DNA from 4 places in the Anaerobacillus alkaliphilus genome. Region 1 is predicted to be linked to each of the others. Evidence: riboswitches for the same ligand, from Rfam matches in the RefSeq annotation. Region 1 holds a riboswitch; each other region holds the start of a gene.
The links. A riboswitch is a leader RNA that binds a small molecule or an ion and turns the genes downstream of it on or off. The one in region 1 is predicted to bind cyclic di-GMP.
Positions count from the first base shown of each region.

Region 2: another riboswitch for cyclic di-GMP. It lies ahead of DS745_RS09800 (hypothetical protein); the one in region 1 lies ahead of DS745_RS20860 (putative bifunctional diguanylate cyclase/phosphodiesterase).
Region 3: another riboswitch for cyclic di-GMP. It lies ahead of DS745_RS25135 (stalk domain-containing protein); the one in region 1 lies ahead of DS745_RS20860 (putative bifunctional diguanylate cyclase/phosphodiesterase).
Region 4: another riboswitch for cyclic di-GMP. It lies ahead of DS745_RS12560 (amidase); the one in region 1 lies ahead of DS745_RS20860 (putative bifunctional diguanylate cyclase/phosphodiesterase).

Region 1 covers NZ_QOUX01000047.1:89,201-96,613, forward strand. Annotated here, with positions in the region: gene DS745_RS20850 (M50 family metallopeptidase) at 1-72, shown strand, start outside; gene ltrA (group II intron reverse transcriptase/maturase) at 827-2,152, shown strand; cyclic di-GMP riboswitch class I at 2,447-2,537, shown strand; gene DS745_RS20860 (putative bifunctional diguanylate cyclase/phosphodiesterase) at 2,608-4,866, shown strand; gene DS745_RS25570 (carboxymuconolactone decarboxylase family protein) at 5,031-5,267, shown strand; gene DS745_RS25575 (peroxidase-related enzyme) at 5,268-5,558, shown strand; gene DS745_RS20875 (TlpA family protein disulfide reductase) at 5,577-5,690, shown strand; gene DS745_RS25240 (hypothetical protein) at 5,922-6,320, shown strand; gene DS745_RS25415 (CueP family metal-binding protein) at 6,525-7,061, shown strand; gene DS745_RS20895 (S1C family serine protease) at 7,261-7,413, shown strand, end outside.
Region 2 covers NZ_QOUX01000032.1:184,617-192,029, reverse strand. Annotated here, with positions in the region: gene DS745_RS09815 (anti-sigma-I factor RsgI family protein) at 1-276, opposite strand, end outside; gene sigI (RNA polymerase sigma-I factor) at 273-989, opposite strand; gene DS745_RS09805 (coiled-coil domain-containing protein) at 1,164-2,063, opposite strand; gene DS745_RS09800 (hypothetical protein) at 2,088-2,573, opposite strand; cyclic di-GMP riboswitch class I at 2,606-2,689, opposite strand; gene DS745_RS09795 (hypothetical protein) at 2,831-3,403, shown strand; gene DS745_RS09790 (universal stress protein) at 3,547-3,966, opposite strand; gene DS745_RS09785 (SulP family inorganic anion transporter) at 4,054-5,514, opposite strand; gene DS745_RS09780 (class I SAM-dependent methyltransferase) at 5,820-6,431, shown strand; gene DS745_RS09775 (CBS domain-containing protein) at 6,513-6,953, shown strand.
Region 3 covers NZ_QOUX01000032.1:23,563-30,975, forward strand. Annotated here, with positions in the region: gene DS745_RS09155 (copper amine oxidase N-terminal domain-containing protein) at 1-2,528, opposite strand, end outside; gene DS745_RS24550 (hypothetical protein) at 2,719-2,868, opposite strand; cyclic di-GMP riboswitch class I at 3,070-3,157, shown strand; gene DS745_RS25135 (stalk domain-containing protein) at 3,504-4,415, shown strand; gene DS745_RS09165 (DoxX family membrane protein) at 4,891-5,400, shown strand; gene DS745_RS09170 (TetR/AcrR family transcriptional regulator) at 5,491-6,063, shown strand; gene DS745_RS09175 (FxLYD domain-containing protein) at 6,308-7,285, shown strand; gene DS745_RS09180 (S1C family serine protease) at 7,298-7,413, shown strand, end outside.
Region 4 covers NZ_QOUX01000039.1:170,765-178,177, forward strand. Annotated here, with positions in the region: gene DS745_RS12540 (carbohydrate ABC transporter permease) at 1-722, shown strand, start outside; gene DS745_RS12545 (ABC transporter substrate-binding protein) at 791-2,101, shown strand; gene DS745_RS12550 (sensor histidine kinase) at 2,241-4,061, shown strand; gene DS745_RS12555 (response regulator transcription factor) at 4,042-4,803, shown strand; cyclic di-GMP riboswitch class I at 4,859-4,946, shown strand; gene DS745_RS12560 (amidase) at 4,989-5,858, shown strand; gene DS745_RS12565 (DUF4397 domain-containing protein) at 5,904-6,680, opposite strand; gene DS745_RS12570 (WG repeat-containing protein) at 7,034-7,413, shown strand, end outside.

The DNA.
Region 1 (7,413 bases):
ATCTGGGGAACATTATTTTTTGTTCAGTCGATGATGGTCGCGTTTTGGATCCTTCGTTCGTTTGTCGCGTAGAATGTCAGTCTAGTCCGGGGAGGATTTGGCGGACGTACGCTCCGCTATTTTCTCGAAAAAGGCCGTTTTTGAGATTTTGAGGACATATGAATTTAGAATAAAACCCCTATAACGAACATCATAAATGGATATGATGATAACAATCCCTTATTTCCTCAAAGACAGCTGGAAAATAGGCTTTTTACCTAAAATAAGGGCCTCTGTGTCCTCGAAAGTTAGAAAATCAAGAAAAGTGGCAAAATAACGGAATGTATGTCCGGAGCGACCGAGCAAGGTTGCGTAATTTAGCAGGTGGAACTCCTGCTTGGTAAGACTCTAACCAAGTCGCCAATAGCGAGTCTTGGACTCACGGGGGTAACCGACGTGGGTTAAGCGTAGACAGCCAGGTAGTAGGCCTGAAAGTGATTGAGCCCCGAAATTAGTTCAAATTTAGAGAGGCCGACAGTGTCGGACAACTGGAAGGCAATATCTTATGTTACCGATATGGTGAGGAACATAAAACTCTCTCGGGGTCGAAGAGCCAGGCATGCTTCACAATGATTACGTGGCAACTCGGGATATCCTATATGTTCTTTCTTCACTTGAAGAGAGTATGGTTGAACAAGCGATACAAAGTAAGGAAACCAAATGACTATAGGAAGTCGGATGACTGTATAGTACCAATGAATGCGGGTAACTCTGCACGAGGAAAGACAGTCACCTGAACATTACCCTAACAAGGGACACATTTACTACACTCGGAGGTAGAAGTAGAATGGAAACAAAACTTATTAGGATAGCAGAATTAGCTAAGGAAGATCCACAATTAAAATTCACCTCTTTAGCACACCTTTTAGATCACGAATTTCTGAAAAGCTGCCATCAAGAACTACCAAGTAATAAAGCCACAGGAACTAACGGTACAACGAAAGAAGATTACAGTGAGAAAGTGGATGAAAACCTAACAGATCTGATTACACGAATGAAAACGAAAAGCTACCAACCAGTTCCTGTTAGAAGGACTTATATCCCAAAAGAAAAGAACAAGAAGAGACCTTTAGGTATCCCAGAACATGAAGACAAAATTGTTCAGAAAGGGATGGCAAAGATCTTAAATACAATCTATGAAAGTGATTTTCTAGACTGTTCTTTTGGATTTCGCCCAAGTAGAAACTGTCATGATGCGCTAAAGATCTTAAATGTGTATATTGAGGAACGGAAAATTAGTTACATCGTAGATGTTGATATCAAAGGATTTTTTGATAACGTAGACCACCATTGGATGATGAAGTTTTTAGAACATCGTATTGCAGACCCAAGCTTCCTACGTATAATCGGTAGATTTCTTAAAGGTGGTTATATGGAACAAGGGAAATACTTTAAGACGGACAGAGGGACTCCTCAAGGGGGTATCATCTCGCCAATTCTCGCGAATATTTACTTACATTATGTACTCGATTTGTGGTTTGAAGTACATGTGAAGAAACATTGTAAAGGACAGGCTTACCTTGTTCGTTATGCCGATGATTTTGTGTGCTGTTTCCAATACAAGAATGAGGCGGAACAATTCTATGACGTGCTAAAACTACGTTTAGCCAAATTCAATTTAGAAATAGCAGAGAACAAAACGAAAATAATTCCTTTTGGGAGATTTGCGACTAGTAACTGTAAAGATAAAGGTATAAGCAAACCTCCAATATTCGATTTCTTGGGTTTTACGCACTATTGTGGCAAGAGCAAGCAAGGAAAGTTTAGAGTGAAACGTAAAACAAGCAAGAAAAAGATGCAGGCGAAACTAAAGGAAAGCAAAGAATGGTTTAAAACCAATCGACATCAGAATATGGTGGAGCTTATTGACCGACTCAGACGCTCTTTAAATGGATATTACAATTACTATTGTATTACTGATAACACAAACAATGTAGCTAAATTCGTAAGAGAAATTGTGAAACAGTTCTTTAAATGGATGAACCGCCGTAGTCAAAGGAAATCATTTACGTGGGAAAAGTTTCACCTACTACTCAGGAAATTCCCACTACCTAAACCTAAAGTTAAAGTTAACATTTATGATTTAAGAGATCACATTAGCTATATTTTGTGAATGATGTTTAGGAAGAGCCGTGTGCGTTAATTGCGCCCGCACGGATCTGTGAGGGGGTAGGGTCACAATCCTGAGAGGAGAGGACCCATCCTACTCGACTGAACAATCGGAGTGAGAGAAAATCTGCGTACCTCAATAAAATAACGATAAAGGCTACCTAGTGCATGGGTAGTCTTTTGTTTGTTTCACTTAAAATCTATGTGGAAATATATCAAACTATGATTTATTTTGTCGAACTATGTGGTAAACTAACTGTAGCTTGGTAAGGTCATATCCAAGCCAAATAAAATAACTTCAATGAAAAGGCAAACTTACTGAAAGGTGAGGACGCAAAGCTTCGGACCTACTGGTTGTTGTGCCAACCTATGGTGGCCGAGTTACCAAGGAAATAGCGGTTAAGGTATTTCGTTGGAGATAGCTTTTTTTCTTATTGGTGGAAAAAATGGAGGAATTATATGCTAACAACAAATAGGCGTTTGATCTTACTTCTATTTACAGCCATTATCTTTTTATATTATGGGTGGTCTTTCTTATTTTCAGAAGAGGCATTTAGGAGATCGATTGGAGCAAGTATATTTTCTATGGTTACAGGAATGATTACCCTTGTCTTACTACTAAATGTTGTTAAAAAGTCTTCTTCGGGTAGTAAAAGGAACTTTTGGTTATTACTAGGGACTGGAGTTTTCCTTAATATCATCGGAAACGTCATCTTCTTATTTTCTATCATTAATCAGGGCTTCGTGTCAGTATATGATTTTTCATTCTTATTATGGTTAGGTGCTTATATATTCTATTTAATGGCTTTGGTACAAAAAACTAAAAGCTTAAGTAATTCTACGGCTAATAGTCCATTTACATTTAATATCATTGTGTTTATGACAGTATCTGTAACAATTAGTATCCACTTCTTGATTACACCTATTTGGTTACTATCTGAAAACTCATTCTTTCTAACAATGATTGGGCTATTTTATACAATTACAGACTTAAGCATCTTATTCCTTATTACGTATTTATACTATCTTTCTAAATCTAGTAAGGAACGACCGATGATAGTATTGCTTATTTTTGGATTTATTTTCCAAATCACTGGAGACTCTGCCTTTTTGTACTTAACGTTAAGAGAGGCTTACCAACATGGGGGTGCTATTGAACCAATTTGGTTACTCGGTCTGATGTTTATTGGGTTAGCTGCCTTATTTTCAGAGGAAACGTCGGTAGAAAATAGCTTGAATAACAGCACTTATTTGGATAATTCAGAGACTGTGTTTCCGTATATAAGCGTTATTATCTTGATGGTACTTGGGATACATAGCTATCATTATGAGTTTAACGCGCTTAGTATTGGTATGCTTCTAATATTTATTATGATTGTTAGCCGTCAGTTTGTGATTATCAGAAAAAATAAGATCTTAATGGATGAATACAAATACTTGGCTTATCATGATTCATTAACAGGACTAAATAATCGCGCAAGCTTCAATGAACAACTTATTCATTATATGGATGAAGCGAAACAAGCTCAAAGTTCAGTTGGGCTACTACTAATTGATTTAGACCGGTTTAAACTTGTGAACGATACACTTGGTCACCATATTGGAGATCGCTTGTTAGAAATTGCAGCACAGAGATTACAGTACGTTCTAAATGAAGATGATGTATTGTATCGTATCGGTGGAGATGAGTTTGTAGTGATTTCACCTAATGCGACTGAAGAGAATTGTATTGAAATATCAGAGACCATTATTAAAGAGTTTCGAGCCTCTTTCATAGTGGACCATCATGACATTTCAATCTCTCCAAGTATTGGAATTAGCTTATACCCTAGGAATGCGGAAGAAAGTCAACAACTATTGAAGAATGCTGATTTTGCAATGTATCTTGCAAAAGGGAATGGTCGAAATAGTTATTGCTTCTTCCATTCAGATTTAAATGATGCTCTTACTAGAAAGGTGAAAATAGAAAATGAGCTACGTAGAGCGATTGAAAGAAATCAGTTGGTCCTTTATTATCAACCAATTGTTGATCTAAAAACAGGACAACCGACCGGGGTGGAAGCACTAGTCCGTTGGTTTCATCCCGAAATGGGCTCAATCTCGCCAGCGGAATTTATTCCAATTGCTGAAGAGACAGGTCAGATTATTCCAATTGGAGATTGGGTTTTAGAAACGGCATGTAAACAAAACCTCGCTTGGCAAAAGGAAGGTTTGCCACCGGTTACTATTTCGGTTAACGTTTCGGTTCGGCAATTCCAGCATACTGATTTTATTGCAAAGGTAAAAAATGTCTTAGAAACAACGGGACACAAACCAGCATTATTAGAGCTAGAAATCACAGAAAGCATTATGCAAAATGTCAATGAATCTATTAACATCTTAAAACAACTGAAAGACATTGGCGTCAAAACGGCAATTGATGATTTTGGAACCGGGTATTCCTCACTGCACATTTTGAAAAAGTTGCCCATTGATACGATCAAGGTTGACAAGCTGTTTATTGACGACATCACAGACGAAGCAAATCAACCAATTGTAAAGACGATCATCGACATCGGTGCTAACTTAAACCTTCGAGTCATTGCAGAAGGGATAGAAACTATAGAACAAGCAAACATACTCACTCAGTATCAGTGTCATTTTGGACAAGGCTATCTATATTCAAAACCAGTCCCTGCAGAGATGGTGCCTGGCACCTTTCGTGGACAAATTAAATAGAAAGTCCACGTTAGATGGACAAACGGAGGAAGGAACAAACAATGTTTGTTCCTTCTTTTTAATTTGTTGAGCCTTTATGCACCATATCTTATAAATAGTTAACTGAAATTTCCGAAAATCTGTTACTATGAAATTAGTAAAATAATATAGGGAGGTTGAAATAAATGAGCTATATTGAAATAATCCACGAACATGAAGCAGAAGGGAAATTAAAAGAGCTATACGAAGGAATGGGGAATAAAGTAGCCAACATCATAAAGGTTCATAGCTTATTTCCTGATTCTATGGAAACACATCTTGCTTATTATAAGACGATTATGTTTAAGAAATCGCCTTTAACTAGAGCACAGCGAGAAATGATTGCGACTACAGTGTCTGCTGCTAATCACTGTCATTATTGAATGGAACATCATGGGGCGGCGCTCCATTTACTTACGAAAAATGAAGAGTTGGTTGAAACATTGAAAAGAAATTATAAGGAAGCAAATGTTGATGAAAAAACGATGGCAATGCTTGATTATGCTGTGAAACTAACAGAAAAACCAACGAATATTAAGGAAGCTGATGTTACATTACTAAAAAACATCGGTTGTAGTGATCGTGAAATTTTGGATTTATGTCAAATTACTTCTTATTTTAATTTCGTCAACCGCTTAGCAGAAGGCTTAGGGGTGCAGTTAGAGGATCATTAAATAAAAAGGATGATTGTCATGCTATTACACAAACTTCCGACGTTTACGTTAACAGATCTGAAAGGGGAACCATTTTCAACTGACGATTTACTTGGAAAAAAAACGCTTATTTTTATGTGGGCTTCTTGGTGACGTTGCCGTGAACAGCTTCCAGGTTGGGAGCAGTTCCTCGCAAGATATCAGGATCAATCGTTTCAAATTCTTTCAGTCTCAGTAGATATCCAAGGTCCAGAAGTAGTAAAGACTTATGGAGAAGGTTTTTCATTTCAAACGGTTGTTGATCCTGAGAATAGTCTTGCCAATTATTTTAACTTTACGATTGTTCCAAATGGGATCTTTATTGATGGGACAGGCATCATTCGAATGATTAAACAAGGCTTTCATGTATCCAACGATGCACATATTTTAGGTTTGCAAAAATTAATAAATAATGAAGTTGAAACAGTAGTCTTAGATGACGCTTATTTTGAACCGAAAGGACCATCCAAGTTAGAGCTAGAATTATCAAACGTAAAGTTTAAGCTTGGATTAGAATACTTAAAACAGGAGAGAAAAGAAGTGGCGTTACGAGAATTAGACGAGGCACTTCACTACAATCCAGACATTTTTTTAATTCGCAAACAGCGGTGGTTTATCCGTTATCCTGAGAAATTCACACCTACGATCGATATCGAATGGCAGCAAGAGCAGTTGCAGAAAGAAAAACTTGCTGAAGCTGATGACTGTGGAACTGAAGGCTGTAAAATTCCAGGAACAAAGTAAATGAAGGTGGTCAACGAGAGTTTGTTGACTACCTTTTGGTGTGTATATGGTTTAATATTTTGAATTGACGTTAAACAAATAGGTAGTTTCATATTTGACCTTTCTGTGAAGAGAATTTATGAAGGTATTGTGTAATTGTTAACAAGAAAGGAAATGCCAATAAGTTAAATGGTATAATTATATAAAACAAAGGGGTGATTTTTTATGAAATTTAGACTCTTTGCAGTAACTTTTTTGGTGGTAACACTATTAATGGGCTGTAATAGTGGAGATAACAATGAAGCTAGCACAGAAACAGTTAATGAAACAATAAATATTAAAGAATTGGTGAATGATTACAGTTTTGGCAATCAATCAGCCCTTAAAGCCTCAATCACATCACAGCAACTTTTTGTGACAGAAAGCGCAGGAAGTGAGATAATCTATGACCTACCTGCCAACGAATTTTTTGTTTCAATTGCTCCTTTTATCAATGAAACCCATCCTTGAACTAATCATAGCTTGACAGGTTGTCAAGGAGAAATGGTTGAAGTTGAATTTGAAGTATACATTGTAGACAATGACGGCAATGTGTTAGTTGACGAAAAGTTAATTTCACAAAGTAACGGATTTATTGACTTTTGGTTACCAAGGGACAAAACGTTTAACATAACAATTAAGCATGACGGTAAAATGGTAGAGTCAGAGTTTTCTACTTTTGAAGATGATGGCACTTGTATAACAACCATGCAGTTAACTTAGAAAAAGCACCTGTTAGGTGCTTTTTTTGTTTGGCTGGTGCAAAAAAGCTGGCAGTTACAGCGCTCATAATTTCAATCAAATTTCATCACAAATTCATATTGATTTCATACAGACATCTTATACTTTCCTCATACAGAAGTTTGGTGAACCATTTAACCCTGTTCGACTAGTTTAATAATTCAATAAGGAGTAGATGATCATGAATGATTTTCATTATGAAGAAACAAGACAAAAAAGAACATCAACAAGTAAAAATAATTTACTAGTTTCATTCTTCAGTGCCGTTTTGGGAGCTGCTTTTGTACTAGCATTACTACCAACGTTAATTAGTGTAGGATTTATCTCCTTTGAA
Region 2 (7,413 bases), on a different contig from region 1:
AGGATTTATATCAATCGCTAGTACGTATGAACTAGTGGGTGCTGTCATTTGAAATATCGTGTATGCCATAATTGCTAAAAAGAAAACTGCCGCTACAGATACATATTTCAACCATGATGTTTGCTTCTCCACATGAACATACTGTTCTCCCAATAATGGTGGGGCATTATGAGCAGCTCTAGCAATATTCTTAAACGCCCCATTTGGGCATAGTAAAACAATTTTATCTTCGGTTACTTTTACAACTATTCCTTCTGTACTTAGTTTGCCCATCATGACCGATCCCCTCTTTGAATGTATTGACCCAGCAATATCCACTGTGGATGAAGCTTTAATAAGATCAACGTAACGATATATTTCCGATGTCTTTCAATTGTTTTCACCTTATACCCTGTTTTCTTTACAAACATGGTCGTTGGGAATTGCCTCTTTTTTATAAACTGTTCGACACACTCTTGATCTTCTACAAATCTCTCAACGAGTTCAAACAAACTTTCCCTCGTATCTTTATGTTTAGGAGAAAACTTCTCCAATTCTTCAAAGTTTATTTGGTATTTCTCAAGTTCCTCACTTAGCTCTAGGATCTCTTCTACTAAATCATTTGCTTGTTTTTCCTTTTCATAACGCTGCAACGATTGCTCTACTTCGTAATTTGTTTGAAGATTTCCTTCATCTATAACATTGGCATTTAACGAAACATGCCTTTCATTCTTTTCTTTGCGAAAAAAATCGATCAAATCCCTTTGCACTAATAGATACACGTAATTAAGAAAGGTCCTACCTTTTGATGAGTCATACGTATCAATAGCTTTATTTAGAGCTATTAGACCAATACTTGCCTCTTCTTCACTCCAACTTATATACTTCTTACAAATATGTCCTACGGTATTAAGCACGTAAGGCTTGTAATGACGAATTAACTTTTCACGCACAAACTGATCACCATTTTGGGCACTAGCAGTGTCTTCTACGACATTAGCGGTTTCCATCCCCTACGCCTCCTTTACCGATTTATACGTACATCCTTCTATTATCCTTCGTTTATGTAGTCAAAGAAAGTAAAAGATATTACCAGTAAAACCAACTAACTGAATAACGTATGAAAGAGACTGGCTCAATATACCTAGTGATGGCTTGAGCAAGTCTCTTTTTGTGGCCTTGTATTATGGTCTTCCTTGACCTTGGCCGTTTCCTTTATTATCTTTGTTACCTTTATTCCCTTTATTTCCTTTTTCAGCAGCTTGCTCTAATGTTCTTTCTACCTTCTCTTGTGCTTGCTTTTGTGTTCTTTCAATTTTTTCTAGAGCCTTTTCGTGAGCTTTTGTTTGACCTTTTTCAAGATGTTTTGTAGCACGCTCTTCAGTTCTTTGAATTTTCTCTGCAGCCTTAGTTAACGTTCTTTCTACTTTCTCATTTGTTTTTACAACATGCTTGTTGCTTTCTTCTACTTCTTCTGTTTCTAATTCTGTTGTAACGTCGCTTTCTACTTCAATTGTTTCTTCTACAAGTTCAACTTCTTCTGCCGTTACTAGCTCTTCTTCTAATTTTGCGATCGCTTCTTCAACAGACTTCCAAAGGTCTTTGGCTTTTGCCACACGAGCCATCGCTCTTTCTTGATTAGCCAACGCTTTTCTAATTCCAGCCTTCGCTTGCTCAGGAAGGTTATCTCGCTCTAATAATGCTAGTAGATTTTGACTACGTTTGACGATAATTTGTGCTATTACCTCTTCTAGTTCAGTGATGTCCTCACCAATTTTTGCTGCTTCATCAACGATATTTTCGATAGCTGCTAAATTCTGATCGATGTCTTCAACTAGTTCTCCGACTGCGTTTTCCTCGCCAGTTTCAATGACAGTTTCGATTTTATCAAGGCGATTTTCTGTAAAGCGATCCTGAACAATCACCCTTTGGACAACATTTTTCGTTAGTTGAGCATTTCCTTCAAAGATATGAAATAGCAATTCATCTACACCTGTTTTTTTATTGTCAACACTATCGGCAAAGGTTGCTCCACCCATTGTTAAACCACCTACTAAAATTGCTGTTGATATAATTTTCTTCATCGTTTAGTTCCTCTCCTTGTTCACTTAATAAATTTCTATCATTTCACGAAAATCTTCTATCGTCTCTCTGTTACCTTCAAACATTTCGTCAGGTGTCATCATCGTGACTATTATTTGACGATCTGACTTTTCCTCAATCCATATCTGTGTGCGAATGCTTTCTTCTAGCTCAGTTTTCCAAGCAATAAAATTAAGTCCTTCACCAACGACAGTAACCTCACCTGCACCTGATAATAGCTCTTTCTTTATTTCTGACACAGTTTTTTCTTTTGGAATAACAGAGATCAAACCAATTATATTATCACGCGTAAACTTCACAGTTTGTGAGGTCTCTTTCTCAAGCACCCAACCAGTTTCTGCCTCAATTGATATTCCTAGTTCGGAATTATCGTAGTAGTTATTACCATCACCATTCGGATTGTTATCAGTAACTTCTTCCGTAGCTTTACTACAACCAACTAAAGCAGTCAAAAGAATGATGAGAAATATATGTACTACCTTATGACTCACGTTCTCTCACCTCAAATTTCCCATAATATCATTTTGGCAACTGGCTAACATAGGTTGAACCCTTAGTCCCTGTAGTTTTGCGTCACCACCTTTCAATGGTTTTGCCCTTTACTTGTTTTTTCTTTCTTGCTTATCTATACGGAGAATTACTTCATTTTAAGGGGGGGAATGAAATTTAATTAAACGTTTGTTTAAGAGAGAACTTGTACTTATTTTGAAAAACGTTCATATGAATTATTAAGTAGGGAGGTGCTCATATGGGGTTAGAGATACTTTTAACTCTACTTTACACATGTATTATCGCTTGGATCTTTAGCTTTTTATTTTTGTATCGGAAACACATCTCCACTATGGCTGGGATGATGATTGCGATGACAATTGGGATGACACTTGGTTTATCTTTTGGGACGATTATGGGTCTTATTTTTCCGGAACATTTTTTTGAAATCACGGTCATAAGTATTTTATTTGGTGCAATTATGGGAACTATAGCTGGATTTCCAATTAGTATGATGGCCATTTTAGACGGTTTTCTTTCAGGAGCAATGGGTGGAATGATGGGAGCTATGCTAGGTGTAATGGTTTCGAGTGATATGGCTAACAATGCGATGAACGTAATCATTGTGCTGGCTGCTGGCGTTTTCTTTATTTTGCTATTGATGATGCAAGGTGAAGTAACAGTTAAAGAAAAAGGTTGGAGGAGTTTCTTCTTTAGGAGACGGTTTCCTTTATTTATTGTTATCTTACTGGCCTTTTATTTTACAGATCATTATTCCTTGCCTAATCATCAAGAAGAGACTGACCATTCTCATCATCATCATGAAAAATAATTGTCAATTTTGAATTTTGAATTGTTGGATAGGGCTAGGCTTCGCAGTTCCGTAAAATTATTTTTAATGCAAACAAAGCTCAGTTCAATTTTGAACTGAGCTTTGTTCTATCAATCATAATTCATAATTCATAATTCACAATTCTACTTAACTATCATCACAGGGCATTTCGCACGTTTCGCAGCTTTGTGACTAACCCCACCAAGTACCATGCTTTGTAAACTATTTAGGCCGCGACTACCAATGACCAGGCAATCAAACTCTTGATTATTAGCGAACTCTACAATTGTTTCTCCTGGGTCGCCGTGAAGGATTTTTAATTCATGTGCTATCGATGATTTTTCTAATAATGTAAGAATATCCTTTAGTTTCTCTTTTCTTTTTTCAGCGATATCTTTACTGTCCCCAATTCGTAGCACATCTGATTTTGAGGTTGCTCCATCAACTACATATACAATCGTCACTTTACTTTGTTCTTTTCCCCCTACTAAGTGAATAGCATTTTCAGCTGCTCGTAGTGAATGTGCTGAACCATCAGCCGCTAGCAAAATATGTTCAAACATGAAATAACCCCCATTTTCGTATAATAAAACAAAAGTGCCGGTCATCTAAGATGAACAGACACTTTTGTATGTTTCTAACAGTATACATTAATGGCCAGAATTTTTCGATAAGCCACCAATTTTTTGTACTAATAATGAGCTTTCTTTATTTAACCCGGTAAAATGAACGGTAATTCCACTTTGTTCATATTTCATTTCAACCTTATCTATCGCACCTATCGCTGAGTCATCCCATAGATGGGCTCGGCTAAAATCGATTTCCACTTCTTTAACAGCGTCTTTGAAATCGAAGGCAGCAATAAAGTCCGTAACCGATACGAAGAATAGTTGCCCTTCAACAAAGTAAGTCTTCTTATCACCTGAGTGTGAAAGTTTAGAAGTCACGTGAACCTTTGAAATTTTCGCTCCGAAGAAAATTGCACTTAGAAGAACACCTGTTAAAACCCCAATTGCTAAGTTATGAGTAATTACAACAGTTAAGACTGTAACAACCATAACAGTTGCGTCTGTTCTAGGAATTTTGTGAAGTGTTTTTAATGAATTCCAGTCGAATGTCCCAATTGCAACCATGAACATAACTCCAGCTAAGGCCGCTAACGGAATTTGTACAACAACCGAGCCAAGGACAATAATTAAAAACATCAGGAAAAGTCCAGCAACTAAAGCTGATAAGCGTCCTCTACCACCTGATTTTACGTTGATCACTGACTGACCAATCATCGCACAACCAGCCATCCCACCGAAACAGCCGGCAACAATGTTGGCAATCCCTTGACCGCGACTTTCTCTGTTCTTATCACTATCCGTATCTGTCATATCATCAACGATTTGAGCCGTTAATAAAGACTCTAATAAACCAACAATTGAAAGTGCTAATGCGTATGGAAAAATGATCATTAATGTTTCAAATGTTAACGGAATGGATGGAAGCATAAAAATAGGAAACGTACTCTGAAGATTCCCCATTGTTCCTACATTGCTTACTCCTAAGTTTCCAAAAACTGCGATGACTGTTACAACGATGATCGCTACTAATGTCGATGGAATTGCTTTTGTAAATCTAGGTAGGATATAAATAATCGCTAAAGTTAAAGCAACTAGAGCATACATTACCCATGTAACATCAACAAAGTGTTGTAATTGAGCTGTAAAAATTAGGATTGCTAATGCATTAACAAACCCTACCATAACTGATCTAGGTACAAACTTCATATACTGAGCTAGTTTGAGCACCCCAAATAAAATCTGAAGAACCCCAGTTAAAATTGTTGCAGCCAATAAATATTGAAGTCCATGATCGGCTACGAGGGTAATCATCAGTAATGCCATTGCACCTGTAGCAGCTGAAATCATTCCCGGACGGCCACCAACAAAGGCAATAACAACGGCAATACAAAAAGAAGCATAAAGACCAACCATTGGGTCTACACCTGCAATAATAGAAAATGCAATAGCTTCCGGTATTAATGCTAATGCTACTACGATCCCTGCTAAGGTGTCTCCTTTAATATTGCTAAACCATTCTTGTTTAATTGCTTGTAAATTCAAGCTTACACCTCTTCCTTATTAAGTTTTTTAAAAATTTGACTTTCGACTCTCACGAAAGTCAGTCCGTTATCAACAAATTGAATTCTACCACGGATGAAGAAGAATCTGAATTTCGATGTAAGCGTACTACATGGCCATTTTTCTCCGTTAAACTACTTGTATCTTTTCTTTTCTCGTTTTTTCACAAAAAAGTCACATTTACTAAAGTTTAATAAATCAGAAAATTTATTTTTTGTTGATATTTGGAATACTTTTTAAGAAATTGTTATGATATAGGTAATAAATTTTAAGTGAGCGGTGATTTCATGTTAAAAGATACAGGGGAACGCATGATACCAAAGGAATTGGACTCAACAAACGCGAGTCTTTTAGAACATACAGCCAGATATTATTTTTCAACTCCATACGTTGAGGGGCGTGTTCTAGATATCGCCTGCGGAACAGGCTATGGTAGTCAGATGGTTGCAAAAGTAAAAAAGAAAGAGATTACAGAAATGATAGGTGTAGATATTGATGAAGATACGCTGAAATACGCTAAGGCCAACTATTACCATCCTTCTCTGAAATTTGAGCAAGGTGATGTCATGGATCCTTCGTTACCAGAAAAATTGGGCTCATTTGATGTAATCATGAGTTTTGAAACGATTGAGCATGTAGAAGATGATCAATTATTCATGAAAAATATGTATTCGTTACTGAAGCCTGGAGGAACTCTTATTTTATCCACACCTTTCGGAAAAGGCAGAGGAGTCCCTTGTGGCCAGCCCTTCCATTTTCACCAATTGACAAAGGAAGAATTCAGCACTTTGTTCAAGGATTTTAGCGATGTAGAAATTTATTTTCAACGAGGGGTAACGATTGAACCACCAAGAAAAGACGTTCATTATCCTATCGGGGTTGCTGTTGCGATAAAATAAACTCCTACTTTTTTTCATAGATCTCCTTGTATGTTTAGTTCACTCTTGAAGAAACTAAATGGAGTAAAGGAGGGAAAAAAAATGGCACAATCAATTAACGAAATTATGACGAAAAATGTTGTTTGCGTAACACCGCAACAATCTATCCAGGAGTGCGCTCAACTTATGAAGCAGCACAATATTGGTGTAATTCCTGTTGTAGAGAATGGACAATTACAAGGGATTGTCACTGACCGTGACATTACCATTCGTTCAACTGCTGACGGTATTGGACCTAACACTCCAGTATCACAATGTATGACGAACAACGTTACTACTGCTAGCTCCACAATGGATGTTCATGAAGTGGCAAACATCATGGCACAACAACAAATCCGCCGTCTACCAGTTGTTGATAACAATCAACTAGTGGGAATGGTTGCGATTGGTGACTTAGCTGAAACAGACATTTATCAAAACGAAGCTGGAGAAGCTTTAGCGAGTATCTCTACGCCAGCGGAACCAGACCAGCTTAGACAATAAGTAGTAGCAGTGTGCTTAAGGGCACACTGCTTTTTACTATTTTTGGGGGATTTGAGTTTGGACTGTAAGTATTGATTTTGGACTGTAAATCGCGTGGTTTGGACTGTAAATTTTGAGTTTGGACTGTAAATTACGTGGTTTGGACTGTAAATTTTGAGTTTGGACTGTAAAACGCGTGGTTTGGACTGTAAATTTTGTTTTCGACTGTAAATTACGTGGTTTGTGGACTGTAAATTTTGATTTTGGACTGTAAATCACGTGGTTTGGACTGTAAATTTTGATTCTGGACTGTAAATCGCGTGGTTTGGACTGTAAGTTTTGATTTCGACTGTAAATTACGTGGTTTGGACTGTAAATTTTGATTTCGACTGTAAATTACGTGGTTTGGACTGTAAATTTTGAGTTTGGACTGTAAACCACCTAGTTTGGACTGTAAATTTTGATTCCGGACTGTAAATCG
Region 3 (7,413 bases), on a different contig from region 1:
TGATTACCTCCAGTTTTATTTACTCTCGTAAAATATTCTTTAGGTACTAGATTGGCAGCAGCTAAGGTAAAGGTACTTGCCTCAGCCTCTGGGACAACCAATATGGCATAGTAAGCAATGCTAGCTTCATTTGTTGGTTTCGTAAAACCTATTCTCATATCTCGGCCATTGCCGTTGTTAGCAATATCTGATGCTGTAATGTTAGAAACGCTTCCAGCAAAAGGGTTCGATAAGGTTATGTTTAATGAAGGGTTTGATAATGCATTAGAAGATGCTGCATTAGATACACTCATCACATATACCTTGTATTCAATATCCGGCTTTATTAAGTCACCTTGAACATCTCGTGCGGTTGGACTTAATCGATGCACGATGTTACTACCTGTTTTTGCAACTGGTGTATAATTGCCAGCTGTTACTGCATTCGCTTGAGCTAAATTAAATGCTTGGTGCGATTTTACTACCATAATTCGATATTCGGCGATGGAAGCCTCATTTCCTACTCTTACGAACCGAACTTCTAGATCACTACCGTCTGCAGCGTTAGCTATATCGTGCGCTGTTACACTAATGACTGCTTGAGCACTTGAATTAACTCTTAAAGTAATAGCTGCTGAAGCTCCAGACAATGAGTTGTTCTTACTGTTACCTCCATTAGAGACAGAGAGAACATAAACACGGTATTCTACCCCTTCACGAATGAGTGCCCCAAATGCATCTCTCGTACTAGCCGTTAGTGTCCTTGATAGATTAGCTCCGGTTTTTGGAACAACCGTGTAATTAGATGGTGGGACATTATTGGCATCAGTTAATGAAAATCCACCTGCTTGAGCTGATTTTACAATCATAATCCGATATTCTGATAGAACAGATTCGTCAGTAATTCGATTAAATGTTACCTGTAAATCTCGTCCATCTCCATGGTCACTTATATCGTACGCTCGTATGCTTGTTGCTGACGCAGGTCTGAAATTATCCGTTAACGAGATCGTTTGTGAAGGCGACGAAAGCGAGTTTGTAAACCCGTTGGCAGGACCACCTACTGATAACACAAATAATCGATAATTTAGATTTGAACGTACCAAATTTCCGTTAACATCTCTAGTCGTTGATGCTAGAGTTACTGTACGATCCTGACCCGTTTTTGAAACAGTTGTATAGTTAGAACTGGAAACGCTGTTGGCTTTTTGTAATGTAAAACTATTAACTTCATTGGCGGGAACAACCATCACCCGATAATTAGCGACGCGTATTTCTTGACTCGGAATTTTAAAGGTGACTTCAAGATCACGACCATCACCATGGTCAGATATGTCTCTTGCAACAACATTTGTAGCTCTAATATCGTTAGGCCTGCTGGCTGGCGTTATTTGAGCAGATGGCGCAGATAAAGAACTTCCGAAACCTGTGCTAGCATTACCGATAGCTAGGATGTACACACGGTATGTCGTTCCATTTTGGATAACTCGCCCTTTATAGTCTCGAGTACTCGTGAGATTTTGAACGAGATTTGCCCCTGTTTTAAAGATCGTTGTGTAATTTCCACTTGTTACTTCTTTTGCTGCAGACAAGTCAAATTGACTTATTTCACTATTAGGGACGACAATGGCACGGTAATACAAGAGATGATTTTCATCTGCAAGTCTATTAAAGCTTACTTCAAGGTCTCGACCATCCCCGTAGTCATAAACATCTCTAACTGTTACGTTAGTGACTGCTGCTACTCGGTTTGGTAGTGTGAGTGTGACAGGAGTGCTTTTTGCTAAGTGGTGTTGTGGGCTAGCTCCATTCCCAACCTGTAAAACAAACACTGTATAATTAATATCATTTTCTACGAATGCACCATCCGTATCTCGGGTTGACGAAGTTAATACCTGGCGAATGTCCTGACCGGATTTCGTAATTACTGTATAGTTACTTGGCGAAATACTTAACGCAGTGTTTAAGTTGAAATTTGTTGCTTGGGAGGTTTTCACCACCATGACTCGGTACTCACTTACTGGTGCTTCGTTTTCCGCTCTTTTAAAGCTAACCTCTAAATCGCGGCCGTCACCAAAGTTTTCCACATCTCTTGCTGCTACTCCAGACATTGGGCTCTGAGCTCTTGTTACTCGAACTTCTCTTTTCGCTGCATCATAGAAAACGCGGTCACCTAAAGCTTCACTTACAAAACGAACCGGCACTAAAGTTCTACCATTTATAACCTGAGAAGGGACATCCAAGGTCACCTGTTTGTTGTTAACGATTGCTTGGTTAAATCCTATGTAAAGGATAATTCTCGTATCACCTCTTGTGGCGGTGATCTTCCTTGTGCCTTCCTCATATACGACTTTGGCATTAAGTGATTCAAATATAGCCCTTAATGGAACCAACGTTCTACCATTTCTAACGATTGGTGGTTGGTCTGTCTGAATTTCTACTCCGTTAACAAACACCTTGATGGTGCTACTGTTCGCAAATGCAAGATTAGGAAATCCTGATGAAAAGAGTAAGATAAGTAACAAAGATGTAATGATATTTTTTTTCACTGTATTATTTTCCTCCTACCATTTTTTGCTCTTATATAATATTTCGACAAATGCGCGTAATTGTTAACACTAAAATTTAATTATAGGAGATTTTTAACTAGAGTTACTGCTTCTAGCAGATAATTAACATATGTTTGAAGTTACATTAAAAAAACCAATGGAATTTTAAGTCCATCGGTTATGATTTCTATTAAGAGTAATTGATCTCTTCTATATGTAACAACAATCTCTCTATTTCTTTTACTAAGTCTTTTGACGTTAGTGTATGGTTGCTATCACCTAATTTTTGTATCTCTTTAAGGATTGACAGCAGTTTCTCTTGACTAATCTGTGCTCCCATTATGACCCCCCTATTAATATATGAATAGTATATTACAAGAATTGGCATTTTTCCAATATATTTTTGCTAGATTTTGTCGGTAATGGTAAAAAAGTCTTATATATTTTATGGGATAGTAGACAGGAAATTAGATATATTGGCTTACTATATTTTTATCATCATCAAGTATAATAAAAAATAAAGGTTCATATTACATAATTACGTACGAAAGGGCAACCTCATTGAAAGATGTTGGTACGCAAAACTATAGGGGCTAAGTCATTCGTTGATATGCCAGCCAGATACCGAAATTTCTACCTTCGACGTGTTAATTTAAATTAAGGAGGAGTTTGTAATGATGAATTTTTTAGCCAAAAGATGGCACAAGTGTTTAATGAATTATAATTATATTCTTTATAAGGATTGCCTTAATCCTGAAATGAAAGAGCGTTTTTTTGAAAGGGCTTTTTTTCACAAGGAGAAGTCAAGTTATTAATACAGAAAAAGACTGTCGCTTCAGAAACTAGCGACAGTCTTTTTCTGTATTTTAGATCGAATTTTCTGGCATTTAAATTCCCAGTTAATAATCGCAACCAACATTTAACAGTTGATAAGTCATCTAGTATATATAAAAATATAGTAAGGAGGTGTTTTTGGTGGGTAAATTTGTAACTTTTGGGTCATTATTGTTGTTCATAATGATAGGTTTTCAAACACAAACGGCATCAGCAAACACAATTCAAGTATTTGTAGATGGTAAGAAAATTCATTTTTCAGATATGATGCCAATCATTGAAAATGGTAGAGTGTTAGTTCCCCTACGTGCGGTTCAGGAAGGATTTGGTTCAAATATTAACTGGGACCAACAAACGAGAATGATTACTAGTGTTAAAGATAAAGGATCTCAACAAACTAAGTTGATCTATCAAATTGATTCTCCATATGTGCTTCAACATTATCAAAATGGAAATCAGCAACAGCAGATGGTTGAAAAAATTGATGTGCCAGCAAAACTAGTACAAAACAGGACGATGGTCCCACTTCGTTCAACAACAGAGTCAATGGGTTACTCCGTTCAATGGTCTCAAAAGGATTGGACTGTAACCATAAAATCAAATCCTTCAATAAAACCTATAGCAGGCGATTTGCAGTATCCAGTTTCTGGTGAGTCTGAAAAATTAGTAGAGATGGAGTTTGATATTTTCTTCTTAACGAATGCAGAAAGAGTAAAACATGGAGTTAAGCCTCTAATCCTAGATTTAGAAGTAAATCAAGTAGCTAGGAAAAAATCACAGGATATGCATGATCAACGTTATTTTGCCCATCGTTCACCTGTATATGGTTCACCATTTGATATGTTAACTCATTTTGGTATTACTTATCGAAGTGCTGGAGAAAACATCGCAGCTGGATATCAAAGTGCCCAAGCTGTTGTCACAGGCTGGATGAACAGTGAAGGTCATCGGAAGAACATTCTTAACTCCCGATTTGAGCGAATTGGAGTCGGTTATTATTATGGTGCTAACGAATACCGATCATACTATACACAGATGTTTTTAACGAAATAAGTAATGGAAAACGGTCCTTTTGGGACCGTTTTTAAGTGAAATCACTCGAAAATATGGTTTACAGTCTAAACTCGGTGATTTATAGTCAGAAAATCAAATTTACAGTCCAAACAGACTATTTTACAGTCCAAATCAAATGTTTTATGAGCGAAGAAGCAAATTATACTTGGGTAGGTATTCTCGCGGAAAGGGATATTTGACAGGTCTAATCAACCTTAATCTATTGAGAGATGACAATTTTACGGAATTAAAAGTGAGCTGATATCATTAATTCGGGCTTAGTCAAAACCACTTCACACTTTGTTCACTGTTTCACAATACAATGTTCACATGTGGGACGGTCGCGACGACCTTGAGCATTATATACTATGAGTGAAGATAGTTAGTGATCACAAACACACTGATCGAAACAAGAAACACGCACCATCTCGATCGCTCACTATCTCAAATCAAAACGATGAGGAGATGATCGATTATGGTCATGAATTTTTTAAGAAACAATAAAGTAGCAGCAGGGATTTTAACTTTCTTACGTGTATACCTTGGATGGAAATGGTTAACTGGGGGCTGGGGCAAAATTACTGGCGAACCGTTCAGTGCAGCAGGTTATTTAAATAACGCAGTGGCAAATCCAGTTGTCAGTCACGGCGAAGTAGTTTACCCAAATTACGTAGCATTCTTAGAAAAGTTTGCTATTCCGGGTGCAGATGTCTTTAGCTTTATGGTTGCCTGGGGTGAGTTATTAGTAGGACTTGGATTAATTCTTGGAGTATTAACAACTTATGCAGCATTTTTCGGCGTAGTGATGAATTTTAGCTTCATGTTCGCAGGAACTATTTCAACTAATCCTTGGATGATTTTAATTGCCTTCTTCATTCTAGCTGCTGGTTACAATGCAGGTCGCATCGGTGGAGATCGTTGGGTAATGCCTTATCTAAAAGGTTTGATTTTCAAAAATAATACTCCTAATAAGATAGCAGCGTAATGTCGTTGCTTTGAGGGCACGAGTCGATTTAGTGAACTCGTGCCTTTCGTGTAAGTTGCTCCTATAAAAATTGAGTTTGGAGGAGAGGTTATGGTTGAAAATCAAACTACAGAAGACAAAATCCTATCAGCAGCGATTGATCTAATGGAACAAAAGGGCTATAAGGCAGTAACGATTAAGGAAATTGCTCAAGTAGCCGGTTTTAGTGAAATGACTTTATTTCGAAGATTTGGCTCGAAAAAAGCGATTTTAGATGCTGCGGTTGAGAAGTACTCGTACAATTATTGTATGAAACAGATTTTTGAGGAACAGATCACTTACGATATTGAACATGACTTAGCATTGATTGCTAGAACCTATCAAAAATATATGAACCGAAACAGAAAGATTGTGATGCTTGCATTTCAAGAGCGACATTTCCACCCGGAAATTGGTCAGAAAACTGCTGAAAATCCAAGACAATTAAAAGAGTATTTGCTGCGGTATTTAACAGAAATGAAGGAGCGGGGAAAAATAAATGGTACGAACCTAGAAGCTACGGCGATGACATTTCTCTGGATGAACCTTGGCTTTTTCATGGCACAATTTGTAGCGGGCAATGAAGTCTCGCCTGTTGGATTAGATGAGTTTATTGAAAGTAGTGTAAAACTATTTGTATCATAGAAGAAGGTGCAAGATTTGCAGGTGAACTGCAGGGTCTTGCACCTTTTACTATATTTAGGAAATGAAAAATAAGTCGATCTATGAGACAATTAGTAAATTAACCGTCTGAAAATAGGAGTTAGTATCGTATAGATAGGTGTTTTAGAGGTAGGTGTGAATTTTGTATTGTCATAAATGTGGAGCAAGTATACATAAAGAAAGTCGGTACTGTTCGAACTGTGGAGTTAAACTGGGTGGGAATCGCGTGTCAAAACGATTTTGGCTCGTGCCAACTATGACCCTTTTTACTGCTATTGTGGTACTTGGAAGTTTCTTTTTCTATGAGTCGACGGTTAATAGTGAAGTTGAGCAGTTGGTTAGGGAAGGGGAAGCTCTGGCACTTGAAGGAGAGCTCGAGCAAGCAAAAGCAACATTTGAAGAAGTGCTCGTGAAGCGACCTAATCATACTGCAGCGGCTTTTAACTTAGAAGTTGTTGAACGCGGTTTAGAGTATATGGCTCTGTTAAACGGAGAGGATCTTGATAAATTAGAGTATGAATTAGCACAGGAAGAAGGCCCTTTTTTTGAAATGATCAAAGAGCAATACCGGCTAGTCGTTGCAACACTATCCATTCAATCCGAAGCGCAAACGATGGAGGATTTGGTTGAGTTATATGAGAAGACCTGGGAGTCAAGTAACGAAGAAACGATTCAACTTGTCGAGGTTATTAAAGAGAAGATTGTTGATCTAGCTATCGTTCAGGGGCTTGGGTTTTTAGAGAAAAATCAGTTTACGGAAGCTGAAGTGGAATTTAATTTAGGGTTGACCTATGATCCAAAAAACTCAGAGCTATTAAACTATTTGGAAAAAGTGAAGACGGCACGGATTGATTTTGAAGAAGAAGAGCAAAACCGTATAGAGAGGGCAATGTCTCGAGCGGCAGAAGAAGACAATTTTAACTGGACAGAAGCAGGTAAGCCGTTAGGAATTTATTTTTCCTATGATGAAGAGAAGTTAGTTGTTTCGGGAGAAGTTAAAAATGTGGGGACGCGGCCGATAAGCGAGATTGACATTCACTATAAAGTTCTCGGCGAAGACGGTAGGGAGCTGACCATGAGTTTCACGAACGTCACGCCCTTTGTACTTATGCCTAATGAGAGGGGTAGGTTTGAGGAGACTCTAGTAATCTCTGAAATGGTCGGGGCTGTTGAAATTGTTGATTGTTTTTGGACGGTGGAATAGGGAGGCGTACGTATGAATAAGCACTGGAGTATAGTACTGACGTTGCTGATTGTAGTTGGTGCTGCGATCACGTGTTGGTATCTCGACAAGAATTTTAGCATCTACTCAGGTGATGGGTTATCAACGCT
Region 4 (7,413 bases), on a different contig from region 1:
AGAGTTTTGCAGAAATACTATTAAATGCATCTGCACTACCGACAGAAATCAAATGGAGTAACTATACGGTAGCTGCAGAACGAATTCAATATGGAAAAGTATTTTTAAATTCTTTAATTATCACTGCGCTTAGTAATGTTGTAATTGTAGTCTTTTGCTCGATGGCTGCCTATAAGCTTGTCCGAAGCACTAGTAAGTTAAGTAATATCATTTTTATCATGTTTGTGGCGGCAATGGTTATTCCATTTCAATCGATAATGATCCCGCTAATTCGTGTAACAAGTAATCTTGGACTATTAAATAGCATATACGGGATTGTCATTATGTATTTAGGGTTTGGTTCGGGGCTTGCTATCTTTTTATATCATGGGTTCATTAAATCAATCCCTAAAGAGCTTGAAGAAGCAGCAATCATTGACGGATGTAGTCCATTCGGAGTGTTCTGGCGGATTGTTTTTCCGTTATTGAAACCGATTACAGTAACCATTGTGATTTTAAACAGTCTCTGGATTTGGAATGACTTTTTATTACCATTACTAGTTTTACAGGACGTAAGCTTGCGTACGATTCCACTTGCGACCTTCTACTTTTTTGGTGAATATACAAAGCAATGGGATTTAGCACTAGCGGCGTTGGTATTAGGAATTGTACCGCTACTAATCTTTTTCTTCTTAATGCAAAAACATATTATTAAAGGAATTACTTCAGGCTCTATTAAGTAAATCAAGGCTGGTGTATAGTGGGGATAACGCCCACTTCACATAAAAAAACGATATCAGGGGGTAACAAAATGAAGAAATTTAGTTTACTAGCATTAATAATTTCTTTCATGCTACTTTTCACAGCATGTGGTGGCAATTCAGGTACTGAAACAACATCAAGTGATACAAACAATCAACCAAAACAAACGGAAAAACAAACAGATACAGCAAAAGACCCAGTTACTATTAACATGTTCCAATTTAAAGTGGAAATTGCTGATGACCTTGCTAAAATGGCAAAGGAATATGAGGCGCTTAATCCACACGTTAAGTTAAATATCCAAACTGTTGGTGGAGGAGCTGATTATGGTGCAGCTTTGAAAACACAGTTTGCATCAGGGAATGCACCTGACATCTTCAATAACGGTGGTTTTACAGAAGCAGAAACTTGGTTAGAGCATTTAGAAGATTTATCTGATCAACCTTGGGTTAAACATGTGTTTGAAAATGCAAAAGCTCCAATGACGATTGATGGAAAAATTTATGGTCAACCACTTAACCTTGAAGGTTACGGTTTTATCTATAACAAAGATTTATTTGCTCAAGCAGGTATTACTGAACTACCTAAAACACTAGATGAATTAGAAGCTGCTGCACAAAAACTACAAGATGCTGGCATTACTCCATTTTCAGTAGGTTATGGTGAGTGGTGGGTAATTGGAATTCACTTAGCAAACATTCCTTTTGCACAACAAGATAATCCAGATGCATTTATTCAAGCTCTAAACGATGGAACAGCAAAAATTCAAGAAAATGATAAATTTAAACAATTCATGGACTTATTTGATCTAACAATCAAATTTGGAAACAGCAATCCATTAACAACAGATTACAATACACAAGTTACCCAATTTGCGGCTGGTCAAACAGCTATGATGCAACAAGGAAACTGGACGAACAACATGATTTATGACATTAATCCTGGAATTAACATTGGTTTCTTACCTATTCCAATCAACAATGATGCAAAAGCTATGGATAAACTAGCTGTAGGTGTACCAAATAACTGGGTAATTAACAAGAACTCGCCAGTTAAAGAAGAAGCTAAAGCTTTCTTAGATTGGATGGTAAGCTCAGAGATCGGTCAAGATTACCTAGTAAACAAATTTAAGTTCATCCCTGCGTTTGATAACATTAAAGCAGATGGCTTAGGTTCTTTAGCAGATGACATCTTAACGTATTCTAGTCAAGATAAAACATTATCTTGGAACTGGTTTAAGTATCCAGATGGAGTAGCTAATGAGTTTGGTTCTATCATGCAAGCTTACATTGGTGGGCAAAAGACTAGTGAGCAAATGCTAACGGATTTCCAAGCTGCATGGGATAATTTAAAGAAGTAACAATTTGAAGAAGATGTGAGAGTACATTCGTACTTTTCACGTCTTTTTCCTATTAAACTGATGTTTAAAAAAGTATAGCTAAACCATTAAATACTATATATGATATAACTAGAAATTAATCATGACATGGGGTGAGCGGTTGAGTATTAAATATAAACTAACGATATTCTTATTAATTGTTACGCTCATACCAGGGTTAACAGCAATTGTTACTACTTATTTTTATACAAAAGAGAAAGTCAAAGATCACTTCATTGAGGAAAATGTTAAGGTCATTTCTCAGGGGAAATATGATATTCGTGATTACTTCCTATCCATCACTGAAATTCCGTTAAGCCTTTATGCCAATCGAAAATTTATGAATGTTATGGAACAAGGGATCTCCAACGACATAGATATTGCACAAGAGGAAGTTAAGCGTTCGTTGCTAAATCTTTATTTTACAAGAAAAGAAATAGAGCAAATCTATTTATACGTTGATAAGGGACAAGACGCTTATACTGTTTATAATACGAAGGTTAGTAGTAGAGGAAAGGTTGAAAATAAACTCCTAAATGACTATTTCGAAAAGCTGATAAATGAACGAAGCTACTTTATACTTGAGCCTACCCATGATATTTATAGCTACAATAATCAATCAGATATTCCGAGAACTAATGTAAAACCAGTAGTTAGCTTTCATCATGCATTAAATGAGGTAACTTCGGGAAAACTTCTCGGTTTTATTTCGATTGATATTGATATAGCAGCTGTGAAAACCATATCAGATCGCTTATATTTTTCTGAAGGTGAACAGTTTTATCTTATAAGCGGGAACAATGAGGTAGTCTATTCGTCTGATAGTGATTTAATTGGAACATTCATAGACGATCGACCTTGGCTACAGCAGATACGACAGCAAAATGAAATGAGTTTTGAATGGAAGGATGACTCGTTTGGTGGTGTTTTTGTTTATGATCAATTACCCGCCCCTTTTGAAAAGTGGATGATCGTAAAAGGAATTTCTAATGAGAGAATGTATAGCGGTGCTCAGTCAATTGCGAGAATGAATATATACATTCTATTATTCTTCTTTTTACTTAGTGCTTTTGCCACATTACTCGTTGCTATCAAGCTTATTTCTCCAATTAAAATTCTTATTGAAAATATGAAAAAGGTAGAGAAAGGTAGATTAGAAGTTGATTTTCAATCGTTAGGTAAGGACGAATTTGGGCAATTAGGCTATCATTTTAAATCCATGGTTAATCAAATCAATGAGTTAATTGTTCGGAAATACCGCTTAGAGATTGAAAACAAATCTAACCAAATTCGTGTATTACAGTCGCAAATAAACCCTCATTTTTTATATAACTCGTTACAATCAATCGGAACAATTGCTTTACGAAATAAGGTCCCGGAAATTTATACTTTAATAACCTCTTTATCTAGCATTATGAGGTATAGCATGAACATTGATGAAGATGTTGTTCCATTAACAAAAGAAGTCAATCATGTAAATGCGTATTTATCTTTGCAGAAACAACGCTTTCAGGAGAGACTGTTCTACTCAATAACTGTAGATGATGAGTTGAAGAAAATCATGGTTCCGAAGATGATTTTACAACCAGTTGTTGAGAATTACTTCAAGCATGGCTTCGAAATGAGTAACCTTACTGGAAAGATTGATATTCAGATTTTAAAAGAAAAAGAACGACTAACCATACTCATTGAAGATAATGGATTAGGGGTTACTGAAGAGCGATTAAAAGAAATTGAGCTTATGTTAACAAAAGGAATTAAACTTGCGAAAGCTGAAACAACGAGTATTGGATTACAAAATGTCTATGAGCGCCTCGAGCTCTATTATGGGGAAAAAGGATTAATGAAGGTAGGGAATCGAGAAGGCGGAGGCTTTAAGGTGACACTTGCAATACCCTTATATCGTATAGGAGTTGAGGAAGATGAAAGCAATAATCGTTGATGATGAGGTGCATGTGAGGGAAGGGATTCGACTTTTGGCCCTATGGGATATCTTTGGAATTACAGATATTTATGAAGCGGTTGATGGTGATGAGGCAATTTCTTTGATTCAAAAGCATAAACCTAGCATTATTTTTACCGATATGAAAATGCCAAACAAAGATGGGATTAGCCTATTAAAGTGGATACAAGAACAACAGTCACTTACGAGTAAGACGATTGTGATTAGCGGATATGATGATTATCAATATATGCGTAAAGCGATCACATATGGTAGTTTCGATTATATTTTAAAACCAATTGATCCTGAAATCCTTAATGAAACACTTGAAAAAGCTGTGACCCAGTTAATAGAAGAAGAGAAGAAGCGGAAGTTGTCTAATGTTAATCCTTTTAAGGAAGCTATTTTTCTAGAGGAAGAACATAGCTCTATCCATGAGATAGAAGCATTTATTCGCGATAACTATCAAAAGGAAATCAAGCTTCAAGAAATCTCTGAACGGTTCTTTTTAAGTAGGGAGTATATCTCGAGAAAATTTAAGCAAGTTTATGGCGAAACAATTTCTGATTATGTGCTGAAAATTCGAATTGAAAATGCAAAGGTTTTGCTGAAAAATCCTACGATAAAAGTGTATGAAATTTCAAGTATGATTGGGTATCAAGACGATAAATATTTTCGGAAAGTATTTAAAAAACAAACGGGAATTACCCCAACAGAATTCCGTAACCAAAACGAGAGATAAACTTCCAACTCATCTCCTAGATACATTGTTAAGCACTTGTTATATAATAAAGTTGTAATGAAAAAGGCAAACTTATTGAAAGATAAGGACGCAAAACTATGGGCCTAAGGGAAGTGAATTCCTACGGTTGCCAAGTTGCCATGTTCCTCTTAGAGGGTCTATGGCCAAATGAGAGGAGAGCTAATATGAAAAAAATAGTGGTAATGTTTATGGTCGTTTTAATGGTGGTATCAGGCATGAATGCCATTCAAGCTCAGAAGCCTTTTGTGGTAGCTACATGGCTCTGGGATACAAATGAAATTGTCACGAATGAACAAGAAGTTCTTCGCTTCCTACAAGAGAAAAATGTGACAGATCTATACTTACAAATAAATAGGCAAATTCATGTAAATACGTATCGAAGCTTTATTGAAAAGGCAACGAAACTAAATATTAAAGTCCATGCTTTAGATGGTGCACCTACTTGGGCAACTCGTAATGGCAGTAAACAATATAAGCCTTTAATAGATTGGATAAGGAATTACCAATCCCAGGCGACTGCAGATCAAAAGTTTTCAGGAATACATCTCGATGTAGAACCTTATTTATTGGCTGATTGGCAAAAAAATCAGAAGAATACGGTTGAATTTTATCAGCAGTTTGTCATTGACTTTCGATCATTAGCAAATGACTTGAAGATTGAGTATGCTTTAGATATTCCATTCTGGTTTGATGAAATCAACTATCGTAATAAATTTGGAACAGGCCTCTTAAGTGAATGGTTAATTAATCAAACTGACACGGTAACAATAATGGCATACCGCAACTTTGCTGAAGGACCAAATGGAATTATAGATCTTGTAAAAACAGAGGTTGCTTACGCTGAGACAAAGGGAAAGAAAGTTATTATCGCTGTTGAAACAGAACCTTCAAGTGAAGGGACACATATTAGCTTCTCTAGCCTATCAGTGTTAGATCAAGAGCTTCAAAAGGTAATTAATCATTACGAAAAGAATACAAGTTATGCTGGTACGGCGATACATCACTATGCTAGCTGGAAAACACTAATAGAATAAATAATAAAAACTGCTCAGTAACACTCTGAGCAGTTTTATTATTTATTACGGTTGTAAAATCATTGCCTCTAAACGAGGTGTCCCATCTACAATGCCAATTGCTGTTATTGTATAGGCTTCGCCTGCTTTTAGATTTGTATCGCGCAAAGTTAACACAACATTATCAGTTCCAGCTGCTCGAACTTCAAGAGTAACACTACCTGGATCTACTTCAAGGTAATTTGCGATTTGTCCAAAGGATACATTGCTAAATAAAACATCGCCGCCTGCTATAGCAATATCTACAGCTGGAGCATTTGGAGATAAATGCCAAAAACGTACTTTTGACTTGTTTCTTGGGTTTCTTGTTGTATCAACAACCGGAACTAAACGAAGGTTTGCTAATCTACCTGCGGCTGCCACTGTATAGTTACGACCTGATTGTACCTCTACAGTTTCGGTCAAGACTGGATTTGTTGTTTGTCCAGCAGGGTAAATATCAATTCTGTAAGAGCCTGCGGGCACTTCTAAATAAGGACTAATTTGGTAATAAGTAATATTCTCTAACGTCTTCTCACCATTAACATAAACATCAACCTTTGGAGCGTCAGGTGACACATGAAGCACACGGACTTTGGCTGGTGCTCGCCATTCAGGTTGTACCCCATAAGAATTTCGGACATCAACAGGTTGCATTTGGCAAAGCTGTTGCATGCACATAAAGTGCATTTGATAATAATAGATATGTCTTTGTGGATCTAAATACTTGTAATAATTAGCAAGTAAGTCATACATAGCTGCATCTTGAGCTACCTTTTGATATTGTGGGTAAAAATGGTACATGTTTTTCCCTCTCCCTTCGTTCATACACACACAACAATAATGTATGCGGAAGGGGAAATATTAGGACTTTGTCTAGATTTATTTTTTTAAGCCTCGTCTAAAAACAAAGCCTCCAATTCATCTAAATACATCGTTAATTCATAGGAGTCTTCTTTAGCGTCTTCCAGCATACTGTTAATCGAACTAATATATTCATGTAAACTCATAAACTTCATCCCCTTAAGTTTGTTATTACTATTATTGTTACCAAAATGACAAACTATTAAACTAGTAATAATATTTATTTTTCAAATAGGTACCACCCTAAGAAAAGTTCCATACAATAAAGAAAAAAGACGTGTGGGAGTTTTACTATGGCTACTAACTTTTTATATGCTGCTTCCTTGAAAACAGCAAATGGAACGAAATGGGGATATATTAACGAAAAAGGTGAATTTGAAATTCAGCCTGAGTTTAATTTTGCTCTTGATTTTCAGAAAAATGGATTAGCTACAGTTGAAAAAGATGGAAAATATGGTTGTATTGATAAGTATGGTATTATAAGAATCCCTTTCCTTTTTGAGTCAACAATTGAATTTTCTGAGGGAAGAGCTGCTGTAGTCTATGCTGGCGGTTTTCATGTCATCGATGAGCAAGGAACTATCCTTACCAAAAAGCCTTACAATTATATAGGAATGTTTTACGATGGTAGAGCGCTTGTTTCGGATCAAGATAAAGAAAGTAGTTTTCGTTA